2 linked regions of the Fodinicurvata sp. EGI_FJ10296 genome follow. The main gene of each other region encodes a partner of the protein of the gene in region 2 in a complex. Links are inferred from orthologs where the notes say so. Each region holds a gene or a part of one and is shown on either strand. Other genes may lie near its edges.

Evidence for each region.
Region 1: the proteins of secG (region 2) and secY are in contact, whole or in part, in a crystal structure (PDB 5AWW), measured with the Thermus thermophilus proteins. The link is inferred for Fodinicurvata sp. EGI_FJ10296 from one-to-one orthologs. Residues at the interface, in WP_223903268.1 of Thermus thermophilus: Tyr5, Ile9, Tyr12, Leu13, Ala16, Leu19, Val20, Val23, Leu24, Gln26, Glu27, Pro28, Gln30, Gly31, Ala32, Asp34, Leu35, Met36, Gly37, Gly38, Ser39, Ala40, Asp41, Leu42, Phe43, Ala45, Arg46, Val48, Tyr53, Thr56; in WP_096411648.1 of Thermus thermophilus: Leu14, Gln16, Arg17, Phe20, Ile34, Pro35, Pro37, Ile72, Arg108, Arg109, Asn112, Gln113, Arg116, Ile117, Ile120, Pro145, Gly146, Trp147, Phe152, Phe155, Val156, Val159, Thr160, Val162, Ala163, Gly164, Ala166, Leu167, Trp170, Glu173.

Annotation. Positions count from the first base shown.
Region 1 is NZ_JBFCVL010000007.1:111,423-126,051, forward strand. The notes cover bases 638-3,526. They hold secY (preprotein translocase subunit SecY), read right to left. Parts: upstream 2,811-3,526; coding sequence 1,464-2,810; downstream 638-1,463. Other genes in these bases: ABZ728_RS16335 (adenylate kinase), read right to left, coding at 805-1,464; rplO (50S ribosomal protein L15), read right to left, coding at 2,896-3,390; rpmD (50S ribosomal protein L30), read right to left, coding at 3,416-3,526. Outside these bases: rpsK (30S ribosomal protein S11), read right to left, coding at 1-119; rpsM (30S ribosomal protein S13), read right to left, coding at 141-509; more of rpmD, read right to left, coding at 3,527-3,613; rpsE (30S ribosomal protein S5), read right to left, coding at 3,606-4,187; rplR (50S ribosomal protein L18), read right to left, coding at 4,203-4,565; rplF (50S ribosomal protein L6), read right to left, coding at 4,578-5,111; rpsH (30S ribosomal protein S8), read right to left, coding at 5,124-5,522; rpsN (30S ribosomal protein S14), read right to left, coding at 5,538-5,843; rplE (50S ribosomal protein L5), read right to left, coding at 5,860-6,399; rplX (50S ribosomal protein L24), read right to left, coding at 6,405-6,743; rplN (50S ribosomal protein L14), read right to left, coding at 6,743-7,111; rpsQ (30S ribosomal protein S17), read right to left, coding at 7,135-7,392; rpmC (50S ribosomal protein L29), read right to left, coding at 7,405-7,614; rplP (50S ribosomal protein L16), read right to left, coding at 7,611-8,033; rpsC (30S ribosomal protein S3), read right to left, coding at 8,071-8,757; rplV (50S ribosomal protein L22), read right to left, coding at 8,759-9,139; and 8 more genes. UniProt on the Bacillus subtilis protein: The central subunit of the protein translocation channel SecYEG. Consists of two halves formed by TMs 1-5 and 6-10.
Region 2 is NZ_JBFCVL010000005.1:44,710-60,116, reverse strand. What follows is about bases 138-3,072. They hold secG (preprotein translocase subunit SecG), read right to left. Parts: upstream 1,795-3,072; coding sequence 1,480-1,794; downstream 138-1,479. Other genes in these bases: ABZ728_RS11625 (SurA N-terminal domain-containing protein), read left to right, coding at 3,011-3,072; tpiA (triose-phosphate isomerase), read right to left, coding at 2,002-2,757; ABZ728_RS11640 (CTP synthase), read right to left, coding at 138-1,359. Also shown: more of ABZ728_RS11640, read right to left, coding at 1-137; more of ABZ728_RS11625, read left to right, coding at 3,073-4,999; trpD (anthranilate phosphoribosyltransferase), read left to right, coding at 5,192-6,298; indole-3-glycerol phosphate synthase TrpC, read left to right, coding at 6,295-7,116; cyclic pyranopterin monophosphate synthase MoaC, read left to right, coding at 7,185-7,688; gephyrin-like molybdotransferase Glp, read left to right, coding at 7,681-8,961; ABZ728_RS11590 (ComEC/Rec2 family competence protein), read right to left, coding at 10,048-12,234; gltX (glutamate--tRNA ligase), read left to right, coding at 12,424-13,848; gltA (citrate synthase), read left to right, coding at 14,003-15,331. UniProt on the Bacillus subtilis protein: Involved in protein export. Participates in an early event of protein translocation.

The sequences.
Region 1 (14,629 bases), on a different replicon or contig from region 2:
TGGGCGTCGGATATGGTGATCATCGTATTATTGAAGGTGGCGCTTACATGCGCGACACCCGACGTAATGTTCTTCCGTTCCCGTCGACGAAGACGGGTGCTGGCTGCTGGCTTGGCCATGACCTGAGCGTCCTTCTGACTTTACTTCTTCTTACCGGCGATCGGCTTCGCGGGACCCTTGCGGGTACGCGCATTGGTATGCGTCCGCTGCCCGCGAACGGGTAGGCCGCGACGGTGCCGCAAACCACGATAGCAGGCCATGTCCATCAACCGCTTGATGTTCATCGCCACTTCCCGCCGAAGGTCCCCTTCGACACGATGATCGCTGTCGATCGTCTCGCGAATGCGGACCAACTCGTCTTCGGTCAGTTCCGAAACCCGGCGTTCGCTCGGAATAGACAGAGCGCTGCAGATCTTGTCGGCCGTTGTGCGGCCTATCCCGTGTATGTAAGTTAGTGCAACGACCACCCGTTTTTGGGTGGGAATGTTGACGCCAGCAATACGTGCCACGCCGTTTCTCCTATGCTCGTGACCACCTTCGGAAGCCCCGCTGCCTTGATTACAGAAGCAATCAATGGCCTGCGCTTCCGGGTTTGTCGTCTTATTGGAATCGATATCGACCACTCGCAGCCTGAATGGGGGCGCAGGCGGGGCCTAATGGCGCCCATTCCTCCACACCCGGGCCCGAGAAGTTGGCGGAGTATAGCGGCACTCTGCGGCGAGTCAACCATACCAATCGCGACGCTGTTCGGAGCCCTATGGTCAATGAATAACAACCCGCAATCGTTACATATCGTCACCGACGTTAAGCAAGTTTCTCCTGAGGGAGGCAGGCGACGATCTGCGAGAACACCTCGTCCATCGAAGCCATGCCATCTACCGCCTTGAGAAGTCCTCGCTCTTGATAATAGGGAAGAATGGGTGCCGTCTGATCATGAAAGAGCTGAAGCCGTGCTCGAACGGTCTCTTCGGTATCGTCTGCTCGACGATCGAACTTCGTACCGCCACAAACGTCACAAACGCCTTCGACCTTGGGGCGATGGAAGAAATCATTGTAGCCCGCGCCGCAGGAAGCGCAGGTAAACCGGCCAATGACCCGTTTCACGAGGGCTTCATCATCCACAGCCATTTGAATCACGGCATCCAACATCAGCCCTTTGCGGGCCAACATTGCATCGAGACTTTCCGCCTGCGCAACGGTCCGCGGAAAACCGTCAAGGATAAACCCGTTGCGACAATCCGGCTGGTCGATTCGATCGGCAATCATCCTGACCATGATTTCATCAGAAACCAGTTCGCCAGCATCCATAACCGCCTTGGCCTTCAGGCCAACCTCGGTTCCTTCGCGGACGGCCGAACGCAACATGTCGCCGGTCGATAACTGCTTTAAGCCAAAAGCCGTTTCGAGCCGTTTAGCCTGCGTTCCCTTGCCCGCTCCAGGTGGGCCCAGAAGGATAAGGTTCATTAGCGTCTCCCTCGTAACTTCGCCTTCTTGATCAGACCCTCATACTGATGCGCCATCAAGTGCGAATGAATCTGCGCGACAGTGTCCATCGTCACAGTGACGATAATCAAGAGGCTTGTTCCTCCAAAATAAAACGGTATCGAATATTGCGAGATCAAAATTTCCGGAAGGAGGCATACCAAAGCAAGATACAGCGCTCCAACCGTCGTCAGTCTCGTCAACACATAATCGATATAAGCGGCGGTATTTTTGCCCGGTCGGATCCCGGGGATAAACCCTCCATACTTTCGAAGGTTCTCCGCGGTTTCTTCGGGATTGAAGACAATGGCCGTATAAAAGAAGCAGAAGAAAATGATCAGCGCCATGTACAGGGCTATGAACAACGGCTGACCGTGCTCCAGAGACGCAGCGATCGGCTGGACCCAGCCGCCGGCCGCATCGGCGCCCGAAAAGCCAATCAGCGTCGCCGGTAACAGCAGGAGCGCCGACGCGAAAATCGGCGGAATGACGCCTGCAGTATTCAGTTTCAGCGGCAGATGGCTGCTTTCACCGCCAAACATCCGGTTGCCAACCTGCCGCTTCGGATACTGGACAATCAGACGTCGCTGTGCGCGTTCCATGAACACAATGAACGTAATAACAGCCACAACCATCACCAGCATGAACATTATGAACAGCGTGGACAGCGCACCGGTACGGCCAAGCTCCAGCGTACTCACCAGTGCTCTCGGCAACTCCGCGACGATCCCGGCAAAGATGATAAGCGAGATGCCGTTTCCAACACCTCGGCTGGTGATCTGCTCACCCAGCCACATCAGGAAGACGGTACCCCCGACAATGGTAATGACCGTCGTAAGACGGAAATACCATCCGGGATCGATCACGGCCGACGCCCCTGTTGCGGCCCCCATTCCTTCCATACCGACCGCCAGGCCATATGCCTGAACCGTCGCCAGCGCCACAGTCCCGTACCGGGTGTACTGGTTGATCTTCTTCCGACCGCTTTCACCCTCCTTCTTGAGCTGCTCGAGCGTCGGGTTCACGGCAGTCATCAATTGCATAATAATGGATGCAGAAATATACGGCATAATATTAAGTGCAAAGATCGACATCCGCCCCAGCGCGCCACCGGCAAACATGTCGAGCATGCCCAGAATGCCGCCCGCTTGAGCGCTGAAGAGCTGATCCAGAGCGACCGGATCGATTCCGGGTATCGGCACATAGGTCCCGAAGCGGTATATGATCAACACGCCTAGCGTGAACCATATCCTCTTTTTGAGTTCGGTTGCCTTTGCAATGGCACCGAAGTTCAAATTGGACGCCAACTGTTCAGCGGCTGATGCCATGATGACCTCTAGTCCTTAACGCGGCAAGGCCGGAACACGAACGATCCGGCCTTGCCAATTCCAACCGTTGCCAGGTTCGACACCGTCACTCGGCAACTGAATCGATTTTCTTCGACACAGCAGTGACAGTTACCGCACCACCCGCCTTCTCGACGGCTTCGATGGCGCCTTTGGAAGCACCGTCCGCCGAAATGGTAATCTTGCTTGTAACTTCACCTTTCGCCAGCAGACGAAAAGCAACTTCCTTCGGGCGAAGAAGTCCGGCGGCCTGAAGAGCTTCGACGTCCACGGTCTTTGAAGCGTCGAGTCGACCTGCATCCAGCGCTTTTTGAATCGAGCCCAGATTAACGATCGGATACCGGCGGGAAAAATTCGCATTGTTGAAGCCGCGTTTCGGCAGACGCCTGTAGATCGGCATCTGGCCGCCTTCGAAGCCGCTCATTGCGACACCGGACCGCGACTTTTGTCCCTTGACGCCACGCCCGCCGGTCTTGCCCTTGCCGGAACCGATACCTCGGCCGACGCGGATCCGGTCACGAGTAGCACCCGGATTGTCCCGGAGTTCGTTCAACTTTACCATTTTCAGTCTCCTGTCGCCGATCCGCTTAAATAGCGGATTCGACTCGCACCAAGTGCTTCACCTTTTCGATCATCCCTCGAACCGCCGGCGTATCTTCCAGTTCACGGGTTCTCTGCAACTTATTGAGGCCGAGACCGATCAAGGTTTCGCGCTGATCCTTGCGCCTGCCAATCGGGCTACCGGTCTGCGTCACCACCACGGTGCCGACGGATTTATCACCCATTGCTCGCCTCCGCAGCAACAGCATCGCCGCCTGGTTGCGGCTCCCGCTTGCCGATGATTTCACTGACCCGCTTGCTACGGCGAGCCGCTACCATTCGAGGGCCCTCAATCGCTTTAAGCGCCTCGAAAGTGGCCTTTATCATGTTGTGCGGGTTAGACGATCCAAGTGATTTCGCAACGACATCGTGAACGCCGAGCGCTTCGAAGATCGCACGCATCGGCCCACCCGCGATCACGCCGGTGCCCTGTGGCGCCGATCGAAGAACGACGTCTCCGGCACCAAACTGCCCCACCATATCATGGTGGAGTGTCCTGCCCTCGCGCAGCGGGACGCGAATCATGCTGCGCTTCGCCTGTTCGGTCGCCTTGCGGATGGCCTCCGGTACTTCCCGGGCCTTGCCCGATCCGTACCCGACGCGACCGCGCCCGTCACCGGCGACAACCAGAGCAGCGAAACCAAATCTGCGACCGCCCTTGACCACCTTTGCCACGCGATTGATGTGCACCAGCTTTTCGATGAGCTCGGCATCATCACGGTCGCGGGAATCTCTGTCTTGTCTTGGGTTGCGTGCCATGCGCCCAAGCCCTCCCTAAAAGTCCAGACCGGCGTCGCGCGCGGCATCTGCCAGCGCCTTCACCCGGCCGTGATAAATGTAACCGCCTCGGTCAAAAACAACCTGCTTGACGCCCGCCGCCGTCGCCCGTTCGGCAACGAGTTTGCCGACCGCTGTCGCAGCGTCCTTGTCGGAACCACGCGTCAGCGCTTCCCGCAAATCCTTATCCAGAGACGATGCCGCCGCAACGGTGCGGCCATGAACATCGTCGATAACCTGGGCATAAATCTGCTTGTTTGACCGAAAAACCGAAAGCCTCGGACGATCGCTTCTTTTCCGTGCAAGCTTGGCGCGTTGCCGCATCCTTCGCCGCAGGACCAACTCCCTTGAACTTAGCATGACAACGGCCCCCTACTTCTTCTTGCCTTCTTTGCGGAGAATCCGCTCATTGCCGTATCGGACACCCTTACCCTTGAAGGGCTCCGGCGGACGTTTGGCGCGGATTTCCGAGGCAACCTGACCAACAACCTGCTTATCGGCGCCACTGATGGCCACTGACGTCGGCTTCTCACAGGCAATCTTGATGCCTTCGGGAATCGGATAGCGAACCTCATGGCTATAGCCGAGGTTCAGAACCAGATCCTTGCCTTGGACAGCTGCACGATAACCGACGCCGGTGATCTCGAGCGTCTTCGTGAATCCCGTATCCACGCCCGTGACGATATTCGCAATGCGCGACCTACTGGTCGCCCACATCGTCTTGGCCTTCTTGGAGGACTCCCGCGGCTCGACGACGATCAGATCGTCCTCTCTCTTGATCGACACGTCATCCGTCAAATCGACGCTCAACATGCCGAGCTTACCCTTCGCCGATACAGACAGGCCGTCGATTGTTACTTCGACACCTGCCGGGACCTTAATGGGATGCTTACCAATTCGCGACATCCGGCACCCCCCTTAGAATACCTCGCAGAGAATCTCGCCGCCAACATTGGCAGCGCGAGCCTCTGCGTCGGACATGACACCCCGTGGGGTGGATACGACAGCAACGCCTAGGCCGTTGTAAACCTTCGGCAGTTCCTTGATCTTCTTGTACACACGTCGGCCTGGCTTGGAAACGCGGCCAATCCGCCGGATCACTGCTGTACCGTCATGATACTTCAATTCCACCGTCAGCGTACGGACGCCTGCCCGTTCCGCCGTCTCCGAATACCCACGAATAAAACCTTCACGCTTCAGAACTTCGAGCACGTTCCTGCGAAGCTTTGATGAAGGGCTTGCTACGGTCGTCTTGCCGGCCCGTTGTCCATTGCGGATTCGGGTCAGCAGATCGCCCAAAGGATCGCTGAGCTGCATTCTACCGGCCCTCCTCTACCAACTGGCCTTGACCATACCGGGTATCTTGCCATCAGATGCAAGTTCCCGAAGCGCAATTCGGCTCACCCGAAAGCGCCTGTAAAAGCCCTTTGGCCGACCCGTGACTTCGCACCGGTTATGCACGCGCGTTGCAGAACTGTTCCGTGGCATCTCCGCCAGTTTCAAACTGGCAGCGAACCGCTCTTCCGGTGGCAGCTTTTTGTCCTCTGCAATCTCTTTCAGCCGACTACGTTTGGCAGCATATCGCTTCACCATTCGTTCGACTTTCTTGTTCCGCTCAACGGCAGATTTCTTGGCCATTACGTCTCTCCGGCACTCAGTTGACGAACGGGAAGTCGAACTTCTTCAGAAGCGATCGCGCTTCCGCATCGGTCTTCGCCGTCGTTACGATGATGATGTCCATCCCGCGTACATCGTCGACTTTGTCATAGTCGATTTCGGGAAAGACGATCTGTTCCCTGATGCCCAGAGAATAGTTACCGCGACCATCGAAACTGGTCGGTCTCAGACCTCGAAAATCGCGCTGCCGAGGCAGGGCGATCGTAACCAGCCGATCAAGAAATTCGTACATCCGGTCACGGCGCAAAGTTACCTTTGCCCCGATCGGCATACCCTCGCGCAACTTGAACGTCGCAACAGAGCGTTTCGCTTTTGTGATGAGCGGCTTCTGTCCGGAAATCGCTGTAAGTTCGGATACCGCGACGTTCATCTTTTTGCTGTCGGCGGCAGCTTCGCCAACGCCCATATTGATCACGATCTTATCGAGCCGCGGCACTTCCATGGGGTTCTTGTAGTCGAACTCCTTGAGCAGATCCGGCACGATCTCGCTTCGAAATTTGTCCTTGAGCCTTGCCATGATCCTCACCGATCAATCATTTCGCCGGACACTTTCGCAAATCGAACTTTGCGACCGTCCTCGAGGGTCTTGTATCCAACGCGCGTCGGCTGATCCGTCTTCGGATCAATATGCGCGACGTTCGATACGTGAATCGTCGCTTCCTTCTCGACGATTCCCCCTTGACTGCTCGGACTTGGACGGGTGTGGCGCTTAACCATATTCACGCCCTGAACGACAAGCCTTTCGTCCTTGGGCAGAACCTTGAGGACATCACCGCGCTTGCCCTTGTCGCGACCGGCCAGAACGACAACCTTGTCGCCCTTTTTGATCTTGAATTTCACCTTCGTGTCATCCTGCTTCATCACAGCACCTCGGGCGCCAGCGAAATGATCTTCATGAACTTCTTGGCCCGAAGCTCGCGAGTCACCGGTCCGAAGATACGGGTGCCGATAGGTTCATTCTGCTTGTTCAGCAGAACGGCTGAATTGGTATCGAACCGGATGGTCGATCCGTCCGAACGAAGCAGTTCCTTGGCAGTGCGAACGATGACGGCACGGTGGACGTCACCCTTCTTCACCCGGCCCCGCGGAATGGCATCCTTCACAGAAACGATGATAACATCGCCGATGCCTGCCGACTTCCGCTTGGACCCGCCAAGAACCTTGATGCACTGCACCCTGCGCGCGCCGGAATTATCGGCCACTTCCAGGTTCGTCTGCATCTGGATCATGAATTATGGCTCCTCAAAAACAATCAGGCGCCGACGGATTCGGCACTCTGCCGACCCGAAACGACTGCCCACTTCTTACTCTTGGAAACAGGTGCACATTCGATAATCGACACCTCGTCGCCAACCTTACACGAATTGGTTTCATCATGCGCGTGAAACTTCTTACTGCGCTTAATGAACTTCTTATACACCGGGTGCATGATCCGACGCTCGACAGAGACGGTGACCGTCTTGTCCATCTTATCAGATACAACTTTCCCAGTCAGGACGCGCCTTGGCATGTCTTATCCCCTTTAGCTCGCCGCGGCGACAGCCCGGCCACGCTCGTCCAACAGCGTTTTGATCCGGGCAATGTCACGGCGAATGACACGGACACGCGCCGTATTTTCCATCTGACCGGACGCCTTCTGGAACCGCAGATTGAATTGCTCTTTCTTGAGCGCGACCAACTGATCGTTCAATTCGTCCTCGCTCTTCGTCCGAAGATCACTGGCCTTCATCACTCGACCTCCTCACCCAGTCGAGCAACGAACCGCGTATCAACCGGAAGCTTCGACGACGCTAATGCGAAGGCTTCCTTGGCGAGCACGCCAGGCACGCCGTCCAGCTCGAACATCACTCGACCCGGCTTAACACGGCACATCCAGTATTCTGGACTGCCCTTCCCCTTACCCATACGAACTTCGGCCGGTTTCTGCGAAACCGGGACATCCGGGAATATACGGATCCACACTCGACCTTGGCGTCGGATGTGACGGGTTATGGCCCGTCGCGCCGCCTCGATCTGACGTGCGGTCACGCGCCCGGGAGAGACGGCCCTGAGCCCGAAAGCTCCGAAATTCAGGTCCGTACCCCCCTTGGCGACGCCCTTGACCCGTCCCTTGTGCGCCTTCCGAAACTTGGTGCGCTTTGGACTCAGCATCGTCGTTTCCTCTTATGCAATCGGCGTAGACGCCGCCTCAGTTGCTACGGCCGCCGCTATTCTGATCGGTAAGCCGTTTGTCCTGGGCCATGGGATCGTGGGCCATGATTTCGCCCTTGAAGACCCAGACCTTGACCCCACACGTCCCGTATGTCGTTTTCGCCGTCGCTGTGCCATAGTCAATTTCGGCACGAAGCGTGTGCAACGGAACACGCCCTTCGCGATACCATTCGGTCCGGGCGATTTCAGCGCCGCCGAGACGACCGCCGCAATTAATCCGGATACCAAGCGCACCGAGCCGCATTGCGTTCTGAACCGCGCGTTTCATGGCACGCCTGAATGCCACTCGCCGCTCAAGCTGGTTCGAGATGTTCTCGGCGATCAGCCGTGCGTCGATCTCCGGCTTGCGGATCTCAACGATGTTCAGCGACACATCCGAACCGATCATCTTCGACAGTTCCAGGCGGAGCCGCTCGATGTCAGCCCCCTTCTTGCCGATGATGACGCCGGGGCGAGCGGTATGAATTGTCACCCTTGCGCGCTTGGCTGGCCGTTCTATCACGATGCGGCTGACACCCGCTTGGGCGACCCGCTTGTGCAGAAACTCGCGAATAGCACGATCTTCATGCAGCAGCTTGGCATAGTCACGGTCAGCGTACCAACGCGAATCCCACGTACGGTTGATGCCGAGTCGAAGACCAACCGGGTTGATTTTCTGTCCCATATTATACGGTCTCCTCACGTTCCCGAACAACGATTGTCAGGTTCGACCATGGCTTCACGATCTTGCCGACACGTCCCCTCGCCCGGGCCCGAAATCGCTTCATGACCAAGCTCTTACCGACATAGGCCTCCGAAACATAGAGCCGATCGACATCCAACTGGTGATTGTTTTCTGCATTGGCGATCGCGGACTCAAGTACCTTCTTAACATCACCTGCGGCGCGGCGCTTGGAGAAGCTAAGGTCGGTCATCGCACGAGCGGCTTCCTTGCCACGGATAAGACGGGCCACCAAATTGAGCTTGCTTGTACTGCCGCGAATCTGGCTACCACGGGCTACGGCCTCGCTTTCGCCAACGCGTCGTTCTGCCTTTGGCTTGCCCATCCCTACTTCCTCTTCGCCTTCTTGTCCGCCGTGTGCCCGTAATACGTACGAGTCGGTGCGAACTCACCAAACTTATGGCCGACCATATTCTCGTTCACCAGCACAGGTAGAAATTTGTGACCGTTGTGAACGCCGAAGGTAAGGCCTACGAAATGCGGCAAAATCGTCGAACGCCGAGACCAAATCTTAATGACCTCGTTGCGGCCGGAATCCCGAGCCGCCTCCGCCTTTTTGAGCAGATAACCGTCGACGAACGGCCCCTTCCACACGGAACGCGCCATCTTCCGTCTCCCTTACTTCGCCTTGCGCCGACGAACAATGTACTTGTCCGTGGCCTTGTTGCGTCTGGTCTTGTGGCCTTTAGTGGGTTTGCCCCACGGCGTGACCGGATGTCGACCGCCTGATGTCCGACCCTCACCGCCACCGTGCGGATGGTCGATCGGGTTCATGGCAACGCCGCGAACGGACGGCCGTTTGCCAAGCCACCGCTTTCGTCCAGCCTTTCCGAGACTGGTATTCGACTGATCCGGATTTGAAACCGCGCCAACCGTCGCCATGCACTCGCCTCTGACCACACGCAGTTCGCCGGAGGCAAGCTTAACCTGCGCATAGCCGGTATCCCGGCCAACAAGTTGAACATAGGTTCCGGCGGCGCGAGCGATCTGCCCGCCCTTGCCAGGCTTCATCTCCACGTTGTGAAGAATCGTACCGACCGGAATATTTCTAAGCGGCATCGCGTTGCCGGGTTTAATATCTGCCCGTTCCGCGGAGATAACCTTATCGCCGACCGAAAGCCGCTGAGGCGCAAGAATATAAGAGACTTCACCGTCACCATACTCGATGAGCGCGATGTAAGCAGTCCGGTTGGGATCGTATTCGATCCTCTGGACAACTGCTTCGACGCCCTGCTTCCGGCGCTTAAAATCCACCAGCCTGTATTTTTGCTTGTGGCCACCGCCGATCCGCCGTGCGGTTACGCGCCCGGTGTTGTTACGGCCACCACTTTTCCCCAAGCCACTCGTCAGCTTCTTAACCGGTTTGCCCTTATAGACATCCGATCGATCTACAGTGACGAGCTGTCGTCTGCCCGGTGTTACCGGGTTATGCTGTTTCAGCGCCATGCGTCAAACCCCCGTCGTCACGTCGATGGAATGCCCTTCGGCCAAAGTGACGATCGCTTTCTTCTGATCGGACCTCTTCCCAGAAACGCCCTTAAACCGCTTGGTCTTACCCTTTTGTACAAGGGTGTTGACGGCCGTGACCTTTACGTCAAAAAGCGTTTCTATAGCCTGTTTGATCTCGGGCTTGGTTGCTTCGGGCGATACACGAAATGCCACTTGCCCATGTTCAGACATCACTGTCGATTTTTCAGTGATGATTGGCGATCGGATCACGTCGTACATCCGTTCCCGTGTAATCTTCGGAAACTTGCGAATACCGTTCGTTTTCATGACAGACGAGCCTCCAGCTTCTCAACGGCGTCTTTGCTTAAGACGAGCGTTTCGCGACGCAGGATGTCATAAACGTTTGCGCCCTGACTCGGCAGAACGTCGATGAACGGAAGGTTCCGAATGGCCAGCGCAAAAGCTCCGTCAATCTCTTCACCGCCGATGAAAATAGCGGATTTGAGCCCGAGCGCCGCCAACTTTTGCCGCATGGCTGCAGTCTTGTGGCTGTCTGCGGCCAACCGATCCAGGATGAGCACCTGTCCTGCTTTCACCTTGGACGAAAGAGCAGTCTTCAACGCCAGCGCCCGAACCTTCTTCGGCAGATCGAATCCATGATCGCGCGGAGTCGGTCCGAAGACTACGCCACCACCCCTGAACTGCGCGACGCGAAGACTGCCGGCGCGAGCCCGTCCGGTACCTTTCTGGCGCCAAGGTTTTTTCGTGGTGCCGGCGACTTCACTGCGACCCTTCACCTTATGGGTGCCAGCCCGCCGTTTCGCCAATTGCCACCGTACCGCGCGGTGAAGCAGATCCTTCCGGACATCTACACCAAAGACCGCATCGCTCAAGTCGATCTCGCCGGCCTCGGTATTGTCGAGAGTTTTGACCGTTACCTTCATCGTCTCAGTTCCCGCTCTCTGTGCCGGCAGCCGACTCGGCAGGTTCGCTGGAACCATCCGATTCACCGGACGTGGTGCTTGCCGATGCCTTGCGGACCGCACCGGGGCGAGGAGCCGCATCAGGCAGGGGCCGCTTAACAGCGTCACTTATAAAGACCCAGCCGCCCTCGGACCCCGGGACAGCGCCACGAACAAGGACCAGACCCCGTTCCACATCTGTCGACACAACGGAAAGATTCTGAACCGTCACTCGCCGATCACCCATGTGGCCGGCCATTTTCTTGCCCTTGAAAACCCGGCCCGGATCCTGATTCTGACCCGTCGATCCGTGCGCTCGGTGAGACACAGATACACCGTGCGATGCCCGAAGACCGGCGAACCCATGCCGTTTCATCGGACCGGCAAATCCCTTACCGATCGATGTGCCTGTCACATCGACAAACTGGCCTGGAACAAAATGGTCCGCCGTCAATTCGTCGCCGACATCCAGCAATTCGTCATCGCCAACCCGGAACTCACAGACTTTCCGCTTTGGCTCGACAAGAGCCTTCGCAAAGTGTCCGCGCATCGGCTTGCTAACGTTCTTGACCTTCGCTTTGCCTGCGCCGAGTTGAACAGCGGAATAGCCGTCATTTTCGGTACGCCTGACAGCGATCACCTGACATGAATCGACTTTAAGAACCGTTACAGGAACATGAACGCCCTCGTCAGTGAAGACGCGCGTCATACCCACTTTTTGCGCAATAATTCCGGAACGCATGTCGCCCCCCTTAGAGCTTGATTTCGACATCCACGCCGGCCGCAAGGTCGAGCTTCATCAGCGCATCGACCGTCTGCGGCGTCGGATCGACGATGTCGAGCAAACGCTTGTGGGTGCGGATCTCGAACTGCTCACGCGACTTCTTATCGATGTGCGGCGACCGCAGCACGGTGTAACGCTCCATCCGAGTCGGAAGCGGTATCGGGCCGCGCACCTGGGCGCCGGTCCGCTTTGCCGTCGAAACGATTTCGGACGTCGACTGGTCCAAGACCCTATGGTCGAACGCTTTCAATCGTATCCTGATATTTTGACTGTCCATTACCTGTCCTGGTTTGTCTGTGAGTGCCGAGAGGTCCCCGCCGATTGACCGACGGATACATCGCGAACAGTCGACCTCAAACGAAAATGCATGAGGGAAGCCGGCGCCTTATACACGCCGACGTTCCCGCATGCCAGAGCAAAAGTCCGTCCCCGCGCAAGCGGGGCCGAACCAGTAACACTTATTCGACGATCGAAGCGACGACGCCGGCGCCAACGGTACGGCCGCCTTCGCGGATTGCGAACCGAAGGCCTTCATCCATCGCGATCGGCGCGATCAGTGTCACTTCCATCGACACGTTGTCCCCCGGCATGACCATCTCCGTGCCTTCCGGAAGGGTCACGCTGCCCGTCACGTCCGTCGTTCGGAAATAGAATTGCGGCCGGTAATTCGAGAAAAACGGCGTGTGGCGACCGCCCTCTTCCTTGGTCAGAATGTACGCTTCGGCCTTGAACTTCGTGTGCGGCGTGATCGAGCCCGGCTTCGCCAGCACCTGGCCACGCTCGACATCTTCACGCTTCGTCCCGCGAAGCAGTGCGCCGATGTTGTCCCCCGCCTCGCCGCTGTCCAGCAGCTTGCGGAACATCTCAACGCCGGTGCAAACCGTCTTGACCGTCTTGTGAAGGCCGACAATCTCGACCTCTTCACCCACCTTGACGATCCCGCGCTCCACACGCCCCGTCACGACCGTGCCACGGCCCGAAATCGAAAACACGTCTTCGATCGGCATCAGGAACGGCAGGTCCTTCGGACGCTCAGGCGTCGGTATATACGCGTCGACCTGCTTCATCAGCTCAAGAATGGCTTCCTTGCCAAGCTTGTCGTCCGTGCCCTCGATCGCCGCCAGCGCCGAACCCTTCACGATCGGAATATCGTCGCCTGGGAAATCATACGAACTCAGCAACTCGCGGATTTCCATCTCCACAAGCTCAAGCAGCTCTTCGTCATCCACCTGGTCGCATTTGTTCATGAACACCACCAGACCGGGAACGCCAACCTGGCGTGCCAGAAGGATGTGCTCACGGGTCTGCGGCATCGGGCCGTCCGCCGCCGAAACCACCAGAATCGCACCGTCCATCTGCGCCGCACCCGTGATCATGTTCTTCACGTAGTCGGCGTGGCCAGGACAGTCCACATGCGCATAGTGACGCGCATCCGTCTCGTATTCCACATGCGCCGTCGAAATCGTGATCCCGCGCGCCTTCTCTTCGGGCGCCTTGTCGATCGCGTCATACGCCAGATAACTGCCGGAACCGGATGACTCGAACAAAACCTTCGTGATCGCCGCCGTCAGCGTCGTCTTGCCGTGGTCAACGTGACCGATCGTTCCTATGTTCGCATGCGGCTTCGTCCGCTCAAACTTTGCCTTGGCCATGTTATCAAATTCTCCGTTCTCAGAATGCCGCTCTTGGACCGCTAGGCTAGCTTCGCCTTCACCTCATCGGCGATCGCCTGAGGTACCGGGTCGTAATGGTCAAAGAACATACTGTATTGCGCACGCCCCTGTGACATCGAACGCAGGGTGTTCACATACCCGAACATGTTCGCGAGCGGGACCATCGCGTTCACGACATTTGCGTTCCCGCGGTTTTCCATTCCCGTGACGTTACCGCGCCGGCTGTTCAGATCGCCGATAATGTCACCCATATATTCTTCGGGGGTGACCACCTCGACCCGCATCACAGGCTCGAGAAGAACCGGCTTCGCCTTGGGAATCCCTTCCCGATAGGCCGCACGGGACGCGATTTCAAAGGCCATGACACTCGAATCGACATCATGATAGGCGCCATCAATGAGGGTCACTTTGAAATCGACCATCGGGAAGCCAGCGATCACGCCAGTTTCCTTGGAAGACTCCAACCCATGCTGAACGCCAGGGATGTATTCCTTCGGCACGGAACCGCCGACGATCTTGCTCTCGAATTTGAAGCCTTCGCTCCGCTCGAGCGGCTCGAACTGCAACTTTATTCGAGCGAATTGACCGGAGCCGCCAGTTTGCTTCTTGTGCGTGTAATCCACTTCGGCCTTCGCCGAAATTGTCTCACGATAGGCGACCTGCGGCGCACCAACATTCGCGTCAACTTTGAATTCCCGGCGCATGCGGTCGACGAGAATGTCAAGGTGAAGCTCACCCATTCCCTTGATGACCGTTTGCCCGCTTTCATGGTCAACACTAACGCGGAAAGATGGATCCTCCGCCGCCAGCCGTTGAAGAGCCGTCGACATCTTTTCCTGGTCAGCCTTGGATTTGGGTTCCACCGCAACTTCAATAACCGGGTCGGGAAACTCCATCCGCTCCAGAATGATCGGCTTCGATGGATCGCACAACGTATCGCCGGTCGT
Region 2 (15,407 bases):
GACGAGGCTCCCGTCCGCGAGCACCGCTTCGTAGGCACCCAGACGCATCGTCCCACCGAAATCCTCTGATGCGGATCGATGTTCGACGCTGTTGCCGCGTTGCCATTCGGTCATCAGACCGACGATCGGCTCTGACGTCGGCCCGAATTCTGTCGACGATGCCTCGGCAATCCCGGCGAGATTGCGCGCGCAATCGATCACGGCCAATTGCATGCCAAAGCAAATCCCCAGATACGGCACCCCTCTCTCGCGGGCGAAGCGTACTGCCTTCATCTTTCCTTCGGCACCGCGTTCTCCAAACCCGCCCGGCACCAGAATGCCGTGGACTCCCTCAAGATGGATGACCGGGTCTTCGGTATCGAAAATTTCGGAATCGATCCATTCAAGCCGAACGCGGACATTATTCGCAATGCCGCCGTGGATCAGCGCTTCGTTCAAGCTTTTGTAGCTTTCGAGCAACGCCGTGTACTTGCCGATAACGCCAATGACCACTTCGCCTTCCGGCTGCTTGATGCGCGAAACGATCGTTCGCCAGAGATCCAGATCGGGTTCCGGTGAATTGGGCAGGCCGAAATAGTCCAGAACCTCTTTATCGAATCCCTGTTCGTGGTAGCTGATCGGGACCTGATAGATCGTGTCGACATCAAGGGCCGATACGACCCTGCCTTCGCGAACGTTGCAGAAGAGAGCGATCTTGCGCCGCTCGCTTTCCGGGATCGGGCGGTCGGCGCGGCATAGCAGCAACTGCGGCTGAATGCCGACCGAGAGCAACTCCTTGACCGAGTGCTGGGTCGGCTTTGTCTTGAGCTCGCCCGCCGCCGGTATATAGGGCAGCAATGTCACATGGACGAAAAGGGCGTTTTCAGCGCCGACATCATTGCCGAACTGGCGTATGGCTTCGAGGAAGGGCAGGCTTTCGATGTCGCCAACCGTCCCGCCGATTTCGCAGAGGATGAAATCCTCGTCCGTAACGCCGGACCGGATGAATTCCTTGATGGCGTCCGTCACATGCGGAATGACCTGCACCGTGGCGCCGAGATAGTCGCCATGCCTTTCCTTGGCCAGCACCGTCGAATAGATCCGCCCCGTCGTCACATTATCGCCCTGGCGCGCAGCAACGCCGGTAAAGCGCTCGTAGTGGCCAAGATCGAGGTCGGTTTCGGCACCGTCGTCCGTGACGAACACCTCACCGTGCTGCGTCGGACTCATGGTGCCCGGATCGATGTTCAGATAGGGGTCGAGCTTGCGCAATCGGACTTTGTAGCCCCTTGCCTGAAGCAATGCCCCCAAGGCCGCCGCCGCCAAGCCCTTTCCCAACGAGGAAACGACTCCACCGGTGATGAATATATACCGCGTCATGACGGCATCCCATATTCGAGCGCTAAACGCACAAAAACAAGCGGAGTGATGCAATCATCGCTCCGCCGAAGCATATCGAACGGCAGTCGCCCGTTCCTGGTTAAAAGCCGCCAGTCGCTGCTAGTTCAGCGGAACCGTAGGATCGGCCGGAGCCTCTGCCGGTGCGTCTTGGCCCATCGGAATCTGCTGGACGATGGACTGGGTCTCGGAGCCGTGACTGGCCAGGATCGCCAATGTCAGGCTCGTCGCCATGAATCCGCCAGCCAGCACTGCGGTCACCCGCGTCAGAAAGTTGGCGGATCCACGACTGGAAACCAGACCGCCGCTGCCACCGCCGCCGATCCCGAGACCGCCGCCCTCGCTCCGCTGCAGAAGGATCGAAACGACCAGCGAAAGCGCGACGATAAGATGAATGATCAGGAGTACCTGCGACACACGGTCACCCGTTCCTTGGAATGATGGGTTTCGGCTCACGACCCGCCGGACGCCTTACTGACGTCACTCACCGCGGCGCCCGAACCGGCGAAGCCTACAACAACGCGTGTCGTTGTAGTCAACCCGGTGAGCCAAGCCAACCCCGATTTTCAGGACCCGGCCTCCACCAGGGCGCAGGTCCCCGGATTTCACCTCGCCCGGTCCGGGTTAACCACAGTGTTTGGCGATTCCCCAGAATTCGTCGGCCTTCAGGCTGGCGCCGCCGACAAGAGCCCCGTCAACGTTGGCGACCTGCATCAGTTCCCCCGCATTCGCCGCTTTGACAGAGCCGCCGTAAAGCAGTCGCACGGCAGATGCATCGGCGATGCGGCTGGCAATATCGGCGCGAAGGTGATCATGAACCTGCGAAACATCGTCCGCCGTTGCGGCCCTGCCGGTGCCGATTGCCCAGACCGGTTCGTAGGCAATCACTGTGTTGGCGGCGGTTGCTGTCGACGGGATGGAGCCGGCGAGCTGGCGCGAACAGACCGCCAGAGCCTCGCCTCCATCCCGCTGCTCAAGCGTTTCGCCGATGCACACGATTGCCGTCAAACCGGCGCGATGGGCTGCCCCGGCCTTGGCGGCAACCTCGTGGTCGGATTCGCCATGGTTCTGGCGCCGCTCGGAATGTCCGACAATGACAAAGCGTGCTCCTATGTCCCCGAGCATTGTAGCTGATATGTCGCCAGTGAAGGCGCCGCTATCCTCGGGGTGGCAATCCTGTCCGCCGAGAGCGAGTCCGCTCTTTGCAATCGCCTCGCCCACCGGAGCGAGCAATGTGGCGGGCGGGCAGATCAGCATGTCGAAAGACGGGTCGGTCAGACCTGCATACCGGCCTGCCAGATCGCGGGCCAGCGCGACGCCGTCGGCGCGAGTGCCGTTCATCTTCCAATTGCCGGCGACTAACTTTCGCATCATGTCCACTCCTCTTGTCGTTTGGCGCGGGGCGTTTTGGGCACGGGCGCGGCTTTGGTGTCCGGGTTGGCGCCGATTCCAGTCCGTTGGCTCCCGGGCCGATCCCGAAGAAATGCAATCCTATATCAATGTCGGGACGGCTTGGCACCCGTTTCGGTCGAATACCTGTTGCCTTTCCCATGCCCTCTTCGGGTGTTCGATGTTGCGGATGGACCACCGGTTGGTTATGGGTTCCTCACCCGCAAAGGCATGAAGTCCTCACATGTTACAAGCGATACGCAGCAAAGTCGGCTCCTGGGTCGTCAAAATCCTCTTCTTTGTCCTGATCCTCAGCTTCGCCGTGTGGGGCATCGGGGACATGATGCAGGAGGGTCCTCCCGACGACACGGTGGCGACGGTTGGCGAAATGTCGATCGACTCGTCACGTGTCGAAACGGCGTTTCGCAACGAGATCCAGCGGATTCGCCAGAATTTTGGCATTACGCTCGATTCGGCCACTGCCGCCCGGATGGGGCTCCTCGACGATACGCTCGACCGAATTGTCGACGAGTCGGTGATGGCGCGCGCCGCGTCGGAGGCCGGCTTCAACGTGCCGAACGAAATGCTGATCGGCATGCTGCGGAATCAGCCCGCCTTTCAGGATCAGGCCGGCAATTTCTCGCCATTGCAGTTCCAGCAGACCCTGGCAGCCTCCGGAATGACCGAGGATCAATACCTCGCGACGTTGCGCCAGGCCGTCGGCCGGTCTCAGATGCTCGCGCCAATTGCGAATGCGACGGCCGCACCCGACGTGCTGGTCAACGATCTTTTTTCGTACGAGCAAGAGAGTCGCGACATCGAATACATGATCTTCGAGGCGAGCGACTTCGGGGGTGTCAACGATCCTGATCAGCTTACGCTACGGTCGTTCCATGCGGAAAACCCGGAGTTGTTCCAGGCGCCCGCCTACCGTACGTTAAGTACCGTCATACTTTCCGGCAACGAACTTGCCGATGAAATCGCCGTCAGCGAACAGGATATCGAGGACAGGTACGACCAGCAGATGGACCAGTATACGACAGCCGAACGACGCTCGTTCGAACAGGTTCTGCTGGATGATGAGGATACTGCCGCAGACTTTGCTCAGGTCGCCCGCGACAGCGCAGACCTTGATGAAGCGTTGCAGACAGCTGGCCTCGACGCATCGATCACACCTTTTTCCGAGCAGCAACGCAGTGACATCGCGTTCGACGTGCTGGCCGAGGCCGTCTTCTCGACGCCGGACGACGAGGTCGGCGACCCTGTCGAATCGCCGTTTGGCTGGCATGTCTTCAAAGTGACAGAAGTACAGGACGACAGCGTGCAGCCGCTTGACGATGTCCGTGACGAGATCAGAAGCGAGATCCAGCTCGACCGGGCGCTAGACCGCCTGTTTCAGGACGCCAATCGCCTTGAAGATGCACTGGCCGCCGGCCTTTCACTGGACGAAGCCGCTGATGAAACCGGGCTTTCCGTTCGTACGATTGGACCGGTCGACGCCGAAGGTCGCCGGCCCGACGGGACCGAAGTCGACGATATCCCGGCTGTCTCCGACATCGTTCAAACGGGATTCTCGCTGAGTATCGGTGAGACCAGCGGTCTGGAAGATCTGGAGAACAATGTCTTCTACGTCGTTCGCGCCGACGAGCAGCGGCCGCCGGAAACGCGCCCGTTCGACGACGTCCGTGAACTGGCCGCTGAGGAGTGGCGCGCTGCAGAACGACGCCGCCTGATGGCGGAAGCGGCGGAGACGGCACACGAATCGGCCTCGAACGCCCCCTCCGAGTTCGGCCGGATCGCATCGAATGCCCAGGCAGACCAGGAGTCCGAATCAGGGCTGCGACGGAATCAGAGCCATCAGCTTCTCAGTCAGGATGTGATATCCGACCTTTTCGCGGCATCGCAGGACGATATTCTGCTTTCCATCGGCGAAGATCAGGCGCTTGTCGTTCGGCTGACAGCCATTCATGAAGCCGATCCGGAAGATGATGCCGACGGTCTGGCCGAGATCCGCGATCGCGTTCGCAACCAGATCGGCAACGACCTTGTCAGCCAGTTCACGATTGCCTGGCGCGGACAGTTCGACGTGGAGGTCAATCGCGAGCGTCTGCTGGAACGTCTGGGCCTTGCCGATGTCGATCTTTCGGCTGAACCCGACCTGCCGACGGATGCGGTGGGGTCGGATATAGCCGGTGATGGCGCGGCGCAACCGATGGCGCAACCGATTCAATAGTGTCGCGCCTCCCCCCCACGGCTGCCGCGGCGGTCGTCCGAGGGGGGGCCGTTTACATTCAGAATCTGACGTGGCATCCGCGTCTTCGGGTGATACTCTATCGCGAGCCGTGGCAATCGCCGACTGAGCGGCGCGTTGGGGAACCGGCGGGGCGCCGTCCCGGAAGAATGATAACAGTCGAATGAGCGGACAATGACGGCAGGATTATCGCGCCTGAAGCCCTTCTTGGCCAAGATCGCCGATTCCGGCACGTTGTCTGAGCAGGAAGCCTCAGACGCGTTTGAAATCATCATGAGTGGTGAGGCGACGCCCGCACAGATGGGGGCGTTTCTGCTGGCCATGCGGTGCCGCGGCGAAACCGTCGACGAAATCACCGGTGCCGCACGTATCATGCGCGCGAAAGCGCTGACGCTTCAGGCGCCGGCCGGTGCGATGGATTGCTGCGGCACCGGTGGTGATTCGGCCGGAACCTTCAATATTTCGACGGCTGTGTCGTTTGTCCTCGCCGGCTTGGGTATTCCCGTTGCCAAGCACGGCAACCGTGCCTTGTCCAGCAAAACGGGCGCAGCCGATGTTCTGACTGCCCTTGGTGTCAATATCGATGCCGATTTTCGTCTTGTTGAACAATCCCTTACAGACGCAAATCTTTGCTTCCTGTTCGCTATCCGGCACCACGGCGCTATGCGGCATGTCGGACCCACGCGAACCGAACTGGGAACGCGGACGGTTTTCAACCTGTTGGGCCCACTCTCGAATCCGGCAAGGGCACAGTTGCAACTAATGGGGGTGTTCGCCGAACGCTGGGTGGAGCCGCTGGCACAGGTTCTGGGCAAGCTGGGAACACGTCGCGCATGGGTCGTTCACGGGCGGGACGGCCTCGACGAGATTACCACCACGACCGAAACCGCCGTGGCTGAACTGGTCGACGGCAGGGTGCGTACTTTCACCGTGACGCCGGAAGATGCCGGTTTGTCCCGCGCCCGGCCGGAGGACCTGAAAGGCGGCGAATCCGATGAAAATGCCGAAGCGATTCAAAGAATCCTTGCCGGAGAAACGGGCGCCTACCGGGACATCGTTTTGCTGAATGCTGCAGCCGCTCTGATCGTTGCCGGTAAGGCAAGCACCCTTCGGGAAGGCGCGGACCTGGCCGGGCGCGCAATTGACGACGGCAGGGCTGCGCGCACACTGGAACGCATTGTCGAGATCACGAATCGGCCGCCACCGACCGATCCCGAAGACGATGCTGCTGCAGACCCGACCTCCAGGAAAACGGTCGAGACAAAAGGGAATGCTGCATGACGGCGGATGTGCTTGCGCGGATATGCGCAGATAAGGCTGACCATGTCGCCGCGCGCAAGCTGGCCGCTCCGGCCGCCGAACTTGAGGCTGCCCTGGCCGGGACTGCTCCTCCCCGCGGCTTCAGGGCTGCACTCTCTGCCAAACGGTCCGTGGACCGGCCCGGGTTGATAGCGGAGATAAAGAAGGCATCGCCCTCCAGGGGACTTATCCGGCCGGATTTCGACCCTCCTTCACTGGCCCGAGCCTACGCGGATGCGGGGGCGGCCTGTCTGTCTGTCTTGACCGATGGCCCCTATTTTCAAGGCGCCGACGCCTATATTGCTACTGTGCGAAACGCGGTAAACCTTCCGGTGCTTCGCAAAGATTTCATGATCGATCCATATCAGGTGCTCGAGTCCCGCGTATTGGGTGCGGACTGTATTCTGGTCATACTTGCGGCTATAGACGACCGTCTTGCATCAGAGTTGATCGTCGAGGCCCGTCGCCTTGGTATGGATGCTCTGATCGAAGTCCACGACAGTGACGAATTGGGCCGGGCAATCGCCCTCGATGCCGACATGATCGGTATCAATAATCGGAATTTGCGGACGTTGACCATCGATCTGGCGACGACGGAGGCGCTGGCGCCCCGTGTACCCGAAGGATCGCTGGTCGTTTGCGAAAGCGGCCTATACACTGAGTCTGACTTGCTTCGCATGCGAAAAATTGGCATTTCGACGTTTCTGGTGGGAGAAAGCCTGATGCGGCAGACCGACGTCGAGGGCGCGACGCGACGCCTGTTGGGTGCTTGGCACAGCGCTGAGGCGGCACGGCTTTAAGAACGGATGGATGCTGCCGTCGTTTCGCTGATGAACGCAATTTTGCTGACAGTTTTGGTGGAGGCACAGTGACCGACCGGTTGACCCATTTCGATGATGCCGGCCAGGCACATATGGTCGATGTCGGCGCCAAGGACGAAACCGTTCGTGTCGCACGAGCCGGCTGCAGGGTGCAGATGCAACCCGACACGCTGACAGCGATACGGTCTGGAAGCGCGGCAAAGGGAGACGTCATCGGCATAGCCCGGATTGCGGGCATAATGGCGACCAAGCGCACGGCGGACCTGATCCCGCTCTGCCATCCGTTGCCGCTGACGGCCGTCGAAGTGGCGCTGGTACCGGAAGACTACGATCCGTCGGCTCCGGGGGAAATCGCAACCCTGTCCATCACGGCCACAGTCAGAACGACGGGCCGCACGGGGGTCGAAATGGAGGCTCTGACCGGCGCTGCTGTCGCCGGCCTGACGGTCTACGATATGTGCAAATCGATGGACCGGGCGATGACGATCACGGACGTAAAGCTGCTCTTCAAGAGCGGCGGCAAGTCCGGTGACTTTGTCGCCGATGCCTGAGCGCCGTGACACCATGATCTCCGTCGACGATGCGCTACGATCCATACTCGATCGTCTTCACCCGGTCGGCGAAGAAATCGTATCGATTGCCGATGCGCTCGATCGCCGTCTGGCCGCGGATTACGCCTCGCGCCGGGCACAGCCAGCTATGGACGTATCCAGTATGGACGGCTATGCCGTCAGGGCAGCGGACCTCGCGGTCGTCCCTGCCCGACTGAACTGCGTAGCCTCGGTTCCCGCAGGAAGCGGACTTTCACCGACAATTCCCCCCGGCGCTTGCGCACGGATCTTCACCGGCGCCGCAATGCCGCCGGGCACTGATACCGTTGTCATCCAGGAAAATACGGAGGTCGATGCAACCGGCCGCATCATTGTCACCGAGCCGATCGCGGCGCAGGGGCAATGGGTGCGCCGGGCCGGCCTCGACTTTGATGACGGCGATATGCTGCTCCGTCTCGGCACGACATTGGGACCTGCGGAAATCGGGCTTGCAGCGGCAATGAACCACCCGTGGCTTCGGGTCTATCGTCGTCCGCGCGTTGCGATTCTGGCGACGGGGGACGAGATCGCCCTTCCCGGCGATCCGCTTTCGGCGATATCGTTACCGTCCAGCAACAGCTTTCAGCTTATGGCCATGGTGCGCCGGGCCGGCGGCGAGCCCGTGCATTGCGGAATTGTCCCCGATGATCCGGATCAGGTCCGCAGACGCGTTTTTCAGGCGGCGGCGACGGCTGACCTGGTAGTGAGCAGCGGCGGCGCATCCGTCGGCGACCATGACCACATTCAACGACTGTTCGGCGGTCCCCCCGATGAAGGCTGCCCGACTTCTGGACAAGGGACCGCCCGGACGGAACGTCACTTCTGGAAAATCGCCATGCGACCGGGCAAGCCGCTATTGTTCGGAACATTAGCGGATACACCGATGCTCGGCCTGCCGGGCAATCCGGTGTCGTGCTTCGTTTGCGGCCTGATCTTCATGACACCTGCGATCCGCCGATTAACAGGGGCAACCACGGATGCCATTGAAAAAGAGTCAGACGATCGGTCGGTACTTGCACGAGTTACACACAAATTAGAAGCCAATGATCATCGCCAGGATTATTTGCGAGCCCGGCTCCAAAGGGACAGCGAAGGGGGCTGGGAAGTGCATGCCTTCGAAAAACAAGACAGCAGTATGATGTCGGTTCTTGCCAAATCGAATGGATTGATCGTTCGACCGCCTCATGCGGCTGCAACAAAGTCCGGGGAATTCGTTTCGGTTATTAAGCTTTAACGGATTCACTTCCCTGGGTCGCGAGAAATGTTGTCCCGGGATTGCCGAAGACGGTTGCGTTTTTGTTTTGTTCTGTCTATCATAGTTGCTCGCACGTCCAATCAACAGACGTGTTCCTCACCAATCGACCGGGGCGAAGGATGCTAACGCGGAAGCAAAAAGAATTGCTGGTCTTCATTCATCACCGTCTCAGTCACGGGGGCGTCTCTCCGTCCTTCGATGAGATGCGCGATGCCTTGGGCCTCAAGTCAAAGTCAGGCATACATCGCCTGATCAGCGGGCTTGAAGAACGTGGCGTCATCAGACGCCTGCCGCACCGGGCGAGAGCACTGGAAGTCATCCGATTGCCGGAAGGATTTTCGTCGCAAGCAGCAGAATCGCCACGCAGTCCTGCGACAGGGGATGCGTCCAGGGGCGTCAGCGGTCAATTCGGTGCTCAGTCCGATCCGATGGAGCCCGCACACAATGCGCAACAGGGATCGGGAGCACAATCATCGCCGTGGGGATCGCCGCGCCCGGGATCACCATCAGGGGCAGGCTTGCCTGAAACGGCGGCGGAGCCGATCTCTCTCCACCCTCGCCGACCCTCTGCAGCGGGACTTCATCGGCAGGAATCCTCCTCCCCGACAAGGACCATTCCCGCGCCTCCAATGCCGTCAGGTACCGAGATCGTATCCTTGCCGCTTTATGGCCGAATCGCCGCCGGCACTCCGATCGAGGCGCTCCGGGACATGTCGGCTTTCGCCGACATCCCCGCAAGCATGATCGGATCAGGCGACCACTATGCCCTGGAGGTCGAGGGCGACAGCATGATCGACGCCGGTATTCACGATGGCGATCTCGCCATCATTCGGCGTCAGTCCATAGCTGACAACGGGAACATCGTCGTCGCGTTGGTCGACGGGCTGGAAGCCACTCTGAAACGGTTCCGCAGACGCAGCGGGGCCATTGCTCTGGAGGCCGCAAACCAGGCGTACGAGACCCGGCTATTGCCCCCGGACAGAGTAGAGGTTCAGGGCCAACTTGTGGCGTTGATTCGGCGGTATGATCAGCGGGCGCGTTAGGGCGACCCATCTCTGGAGTCGTCTAGGGCGGGTCCCGATGCCATTGTGACCAGGGGCGGGCGCCTGTATGGCCCCGTACCGTGCGTATATCCAGCGATGATCCGTGGACTGTCACGGAGACGCTTCCCTCCGAATCCAGATAGGATCGATCGATGATCGGTGTACGTCCGCAGTGGGGCGGAGGCGGCGAGACGGTCATCTGCGTCAAAAGAATATCGACGACTGCACAGTCTTCGCTAACGGCCCGCCTTGTTAAAGCGACGGCGACCGTGGGGCCCTCGTCACCGAGACGCAGGATACATCCCTCGGCATCGCAGTTGAGGTTGTCGTTGCGAAGGCGACGCTGATCCGGATTCGTGGCTGATCCTGCCAGCGGCAAGAGGTGCGTGCGGCTGACCAGCCCCCACCGACGCCACAGTTCCCTCGTGTAGTCGGACATCCGGGCATCGGAAAGCCAGAGCGTTCTATCGCCGCGGGATTGAGTGCTTTGATTTCTGCTGGTCAACACGACGCCAATCGTGCCATCGCGCGCGTCGACGAAGACCGCAATCGGCGGAGTCGTCGCCATCACCGAGACGCCCAGCGCAAGCGGGCCCAAGGCGAGGAGTCTGCCAGGTCCGCGAAACAGGGCGAGCCAGATGCCCGCTGCAGCGACGATTCCGATCGTCGGCACATCCGGCTTTGGAACCGTCAGGGCCGCAGAAGGCCACTCGGCTGCCTGTTTAGCGACGGCAAGGAGAATATCGACGCCGACAGCCATGACTTTCAGCGGCGGGCCCTCTAATCCGACGGTCATCGCGGCAAGGGACACGATGCCGGCAGGCATGATCCAGAATGCCGTCAGGGGAACGGCCACCAGATTCGATACCAGACCGTAGGAAGCAAGATGTTGAAAATGGAAGATCGCGAATGGCGCCGTCGCCAAGCCGGCGATGACGCTGGTCAGCAGCACTCCGCCGGCATATTGGACAGTACGGTGAAGGGTGCCGGTTCCCTCTGACAGCAGACGCCTCACGCCATCGCGCGTCATCGCTTCATACGTCGCAATGAGGGCGATGACCGCAGCAAAAGACATCTGAAAGCCGGGCCCGATCACGCTCGATGGCGCGATGGTCATCACGGCCGTTGCGGCGACGGCGACCAGGCGCATCGATAGCGGCCAGCGATCGAGCAGGACGGCCAATAGAGCGAGGGCTGTCATGATGAACGCCCGTTGCGTTGGAACCGTCGCCCCAACGGCCGCCGTATAACAGAACGCGGCGATGATACCAGCCACCGCCGAGATCTTCTTGCCGTCCCAGCGGTCGGCAGCATACGGCCAGAGGGCGACCGCCAGACGCGTTCCGGCCAGAAAGAATCCTGCCACCAAACCGACATGCAGCCCGGAAATTGCCAGCAAATGAGCAAGCCCGGCATCGCGCAACTGATCGTAGATCACAGCCGGCATTCCTGATCGATCACCAGTCAGAAGCGCGACGGCGATGCTGGCTGCGGGCTGATCGATCGAAGCGTTTATCCGGGTCCTGATTTTTCTGCGCGCGTTTGCTGCCCATTCCAAAACCGATGGCCCTCGATCCTCGGCAACGACAGTCATTGGGGCAAGCGCCACGCCGGTTCCGTCCAGAGCATCGAAGTAGGACTTTCTCCTGAAATCGTAGGCACCCGGAAGTGCCGGACCCGGCGGCGGAAACACAAGAGCACGGACCGCGACCCGATCACCGATTGCCGGAATACGTCGGTCGGCTCGATCGAGACGCAGGCGGATAGATCTCGAAACCCCGAGTATCATCGTGTCGTCAAGCCGGATTCTGGTCCGGTCGGTCGATCGCTCAATATCGGAAACGGTGCCTTCGACGATGATCGCGCCCGTCGAAGCCTCGATCATTGCGCTGTCGGCGCCATCGGCATTCGTCTTCGCCAATACGAATCCCAGTACGAAGCAGGCCGCCAATACCGGCCAGACGGCATGTCCGATAGCAAACCTGACCAGCGCAAGGGCTATCAACAGTCCGGCGGCCGCCCACGCGACGGAATCTGCGGCCGGCTCCATCGATAGTCCATAGTAGGTACTTATGCCGCAGATCAGTGAAACGGGGATCAACAGCGGCCATCGTTCGCTCCATCCGAGCCAACGGTCGGCCGCCTCGGCAATTTCTGCCGCTGCGCCCTCCCCTGCACTTCCCGCATATAGCGATATGAACGATTTCATTATGATGTCCCGCTGGGTCACGCAGCGGGTTAGGGCGCATTCCCGTGAATGTAAACATCTCGGAGCGTGTTTTGCAATCCAGGGACGAATTCGGCGATTTTCGATGCGGTGTTGCGCTGCGGGATGCAATCGCGGAAGCATTATGGTAAGACCCGCTCCACCCGAGGTCAGACAACGAAACGCCCCATCATGGTTGATAATCCCAAGGTCGTAACCCGCTTCGCGCCGTCGCCCACCGGCTTTCTTCACATCGGGGGCGCACGCACTGCCCTGTTCAACTGGCTCCTGGCGCGCCACTACGGCGGGCAGTTCCTTTTGCGTATCGAGGACACGGATCGCAACCGATCGACGCCGGAGGCCGTGGAAGCGATCATCAAGGGCCTGCAGTGGCTGGGACTGGATTGGGACGGTGAGCCGATTTCCCAGTTCTCACGCCGGGAGCGGCATACCGAGGTTGCCTACAAACTGCTGGAGGCTGGACACGCATATCGCTGCTACGCGTCGCAGGAAGAATTGACGGCGATGCGTGAGCAAGCGCGCGCAGAAGGGCGCCAACCTCGATATGACGGCCAATGGCGCGATCGCTCTGCGGAAGACGCGCCGGCCGGCGTAAAACCCGTAATCCGGTTCAAAGCTCCGCAAAACGGCGAGACGACAATCGACGACGCCGTCCAGGGTCCGGTTACCGTCGGTAATGATCAGCTCGACGATCTGATCCTGCTTCGGTCCGACGGAACGCCGACATACATGCTGTCAGTTGTGGTCGACGATATCGACATGGACGTGACGCATGTCGTGCGCGGCGACGACCATCTGACCAACGCATTCCGGCAAATCCAGCTTTATCATGCTCTGAAAATCGCGCCACCGGTATACGCTCACATTCCGCTGATTCACGGCCCCGACGGCGCAAAGCTCTCCAAACGGCACGGAGCGCTGGGTGTCGAAGCCTATCGCGACCTGGGATATCTGCCGGAGGCCGTAAGAAACTATCTGTTGCGGCTTGGATGGGCACACGGCGATGACGAGGTGATTTCGACCGAGCAGGCCGTTGAATGGTTCACACTCGAATCCATTGGACGATCGGCCGCGCGGTTCGACTTTCAGAAGCTTGAACACCTTAACGGGCACTATATGCGGGAGGCTGATGACATTCGCCTTGCCGAAGCGATCCGCCCCAGGGTCGAAGCGAAGCTCGACACCGGCCCGATTCCCCAGGATCGGTGGCACCGCGTGGTCGCTGGAATGCCGGGGCTCAAGTCACGTGCGAAAACACTTGTCGAACTGGCTGAAAATTCTATCTTTTATGTCGCCGAGCGGCCATTGAGCATGACAGACAAGGCAAAGACGCTACTGACCGGCGATGCAGCATCGCTGCTCGGCGACGTCGAACAGTCACTGGCCGGCCTGGATGTCTGGGATGAACCGAACATCGAGGGCGCGGTCCGCGAAGTGGCCGAACGCCATGATCTCAAGCTCGGCAAGGTCGCTCAACCTCTTCGTGCCGCAATCACCGGATCTACGACCAGCCCTGGAATATTCGAGGTTGCGGCCGTGCTCGGGCGCCAGGAAACGCTCGCCAGGTTAAACGATGTGGTCGTGACGCGTCCATAAACGTCACGCCGGTGTCTGCCCGAATTGATCTTATCTCATCGCTCCCGTATCCTATATGACATGAATAGGCGTAGGGAGATTGCCGCGGGGCGGCACATCATCAGGCAGGGCCACGAATCCCGAATTGCGCCACCCAAACCAAGGACATGCCGTAATGAGTCAGCAAACCACAGCCGCAGGCGATGCGGCTAAAGATACGGTGACCCTGATCGACAATGCGACCGGGACCAGATACGAATTGCCCGTATACGAGGGAACGGCCGGTCCGCGCGTTGTCGATATCGGGAAGCTGTACGGCGAGACCGGGATGTTCACCTATGATCCCGGCTATTCGTCGACCGGCTCTTGCCGCAGCGCAATCACCTATATCGATGGTGAGGAGGGGATCCTCATGCATCGCGGCTACCCGATCGAGCAACTGGCCGAAAGCAGTGACTTCATGGAAGTCTGCTACCTCCTGCTCCATGGCGAATTGCCCAAAGGCAAGGAAAAGACGGACTTCTCGCATTCCATCACCTATCATTCGATGGTGCACGAGCAGATTACGAATTTCTTTCGTGGTTTCCGGCGGGACGCACACCCGATGGCAATAATGTGCGGCGTGGTCGGCGCCCTGTCGGCGTTTTATCACGACAGCACGGATATTCGGGACGAGCACCAGCGCACCGTGGCATCGCATCGACTGATTGCGAAAATGCCGACGATCGCGGCGATGGCGTACAAGTATTCTGTCGGCCAGCCCTTCATCTACCCCCGCAACGATCTCGACTACGCTGCGAATTTCCTCCACCAGATGTTTGCAGTGCCTTGCGAGGAATACAAGATCAACCCGGTTCTGGCGCGGGCCATGGACAGGATCTTCATCCTGCATGCGGACCACGAACAGAACGCCTCGACCTCTACGGTCCGGCTTGCCGGCTCTTCGGGCGCCAATCCCTTTGCCTGCATCGCTGCCGGAATCGCCTCTCTCTGGGGGCCCGCGCATGGCGGCGCGAACGAAGCCGTCGTGAAGATGCTGGAGGAGATCGGTGACGAAAGCCGGATGGCCGACTACCTGCGGCGGGCCAAGGATCGTGACGACCCGTTCCGGCTCATGGGATTCGGACACCGCGTCTACAAGAACTACGATCCACGCGCGATGGTCATGCGGGAAACCTGCCACGAAGTGCTCGCAGAACTCGGCCTTGAAAACGAGCCGATGTTGAAGATGGCCATGAAGCTCGAAAAAGTGGCTCTGGAAGACGAGTATTTCATCGAAAAGAAGCTGTACCCAAATGTCGACTTCTATTCCGGCATAATCCTGCGCGCCATGGGCTTTCCCACCAGCATGTTCACAGTGCTGTTCGCCGTGGCCCGAACCGTCGGCTGGATCGCCCAGTGGAAGGAGATGATTGAAGAACCAGGTCAGCGGATCGGGCGCCCGCGTCAGCTCTACACCGGCGCTACACAGCGGGATTATGTTCCCGTGGAACAGCGTGGCTGAGAAATGGCCATCGATTAGTGGCGAAGATCGGCGCAGAGGCAGTCGCCATGCGCCGGTCCTGCCCCACCGTGGGCGA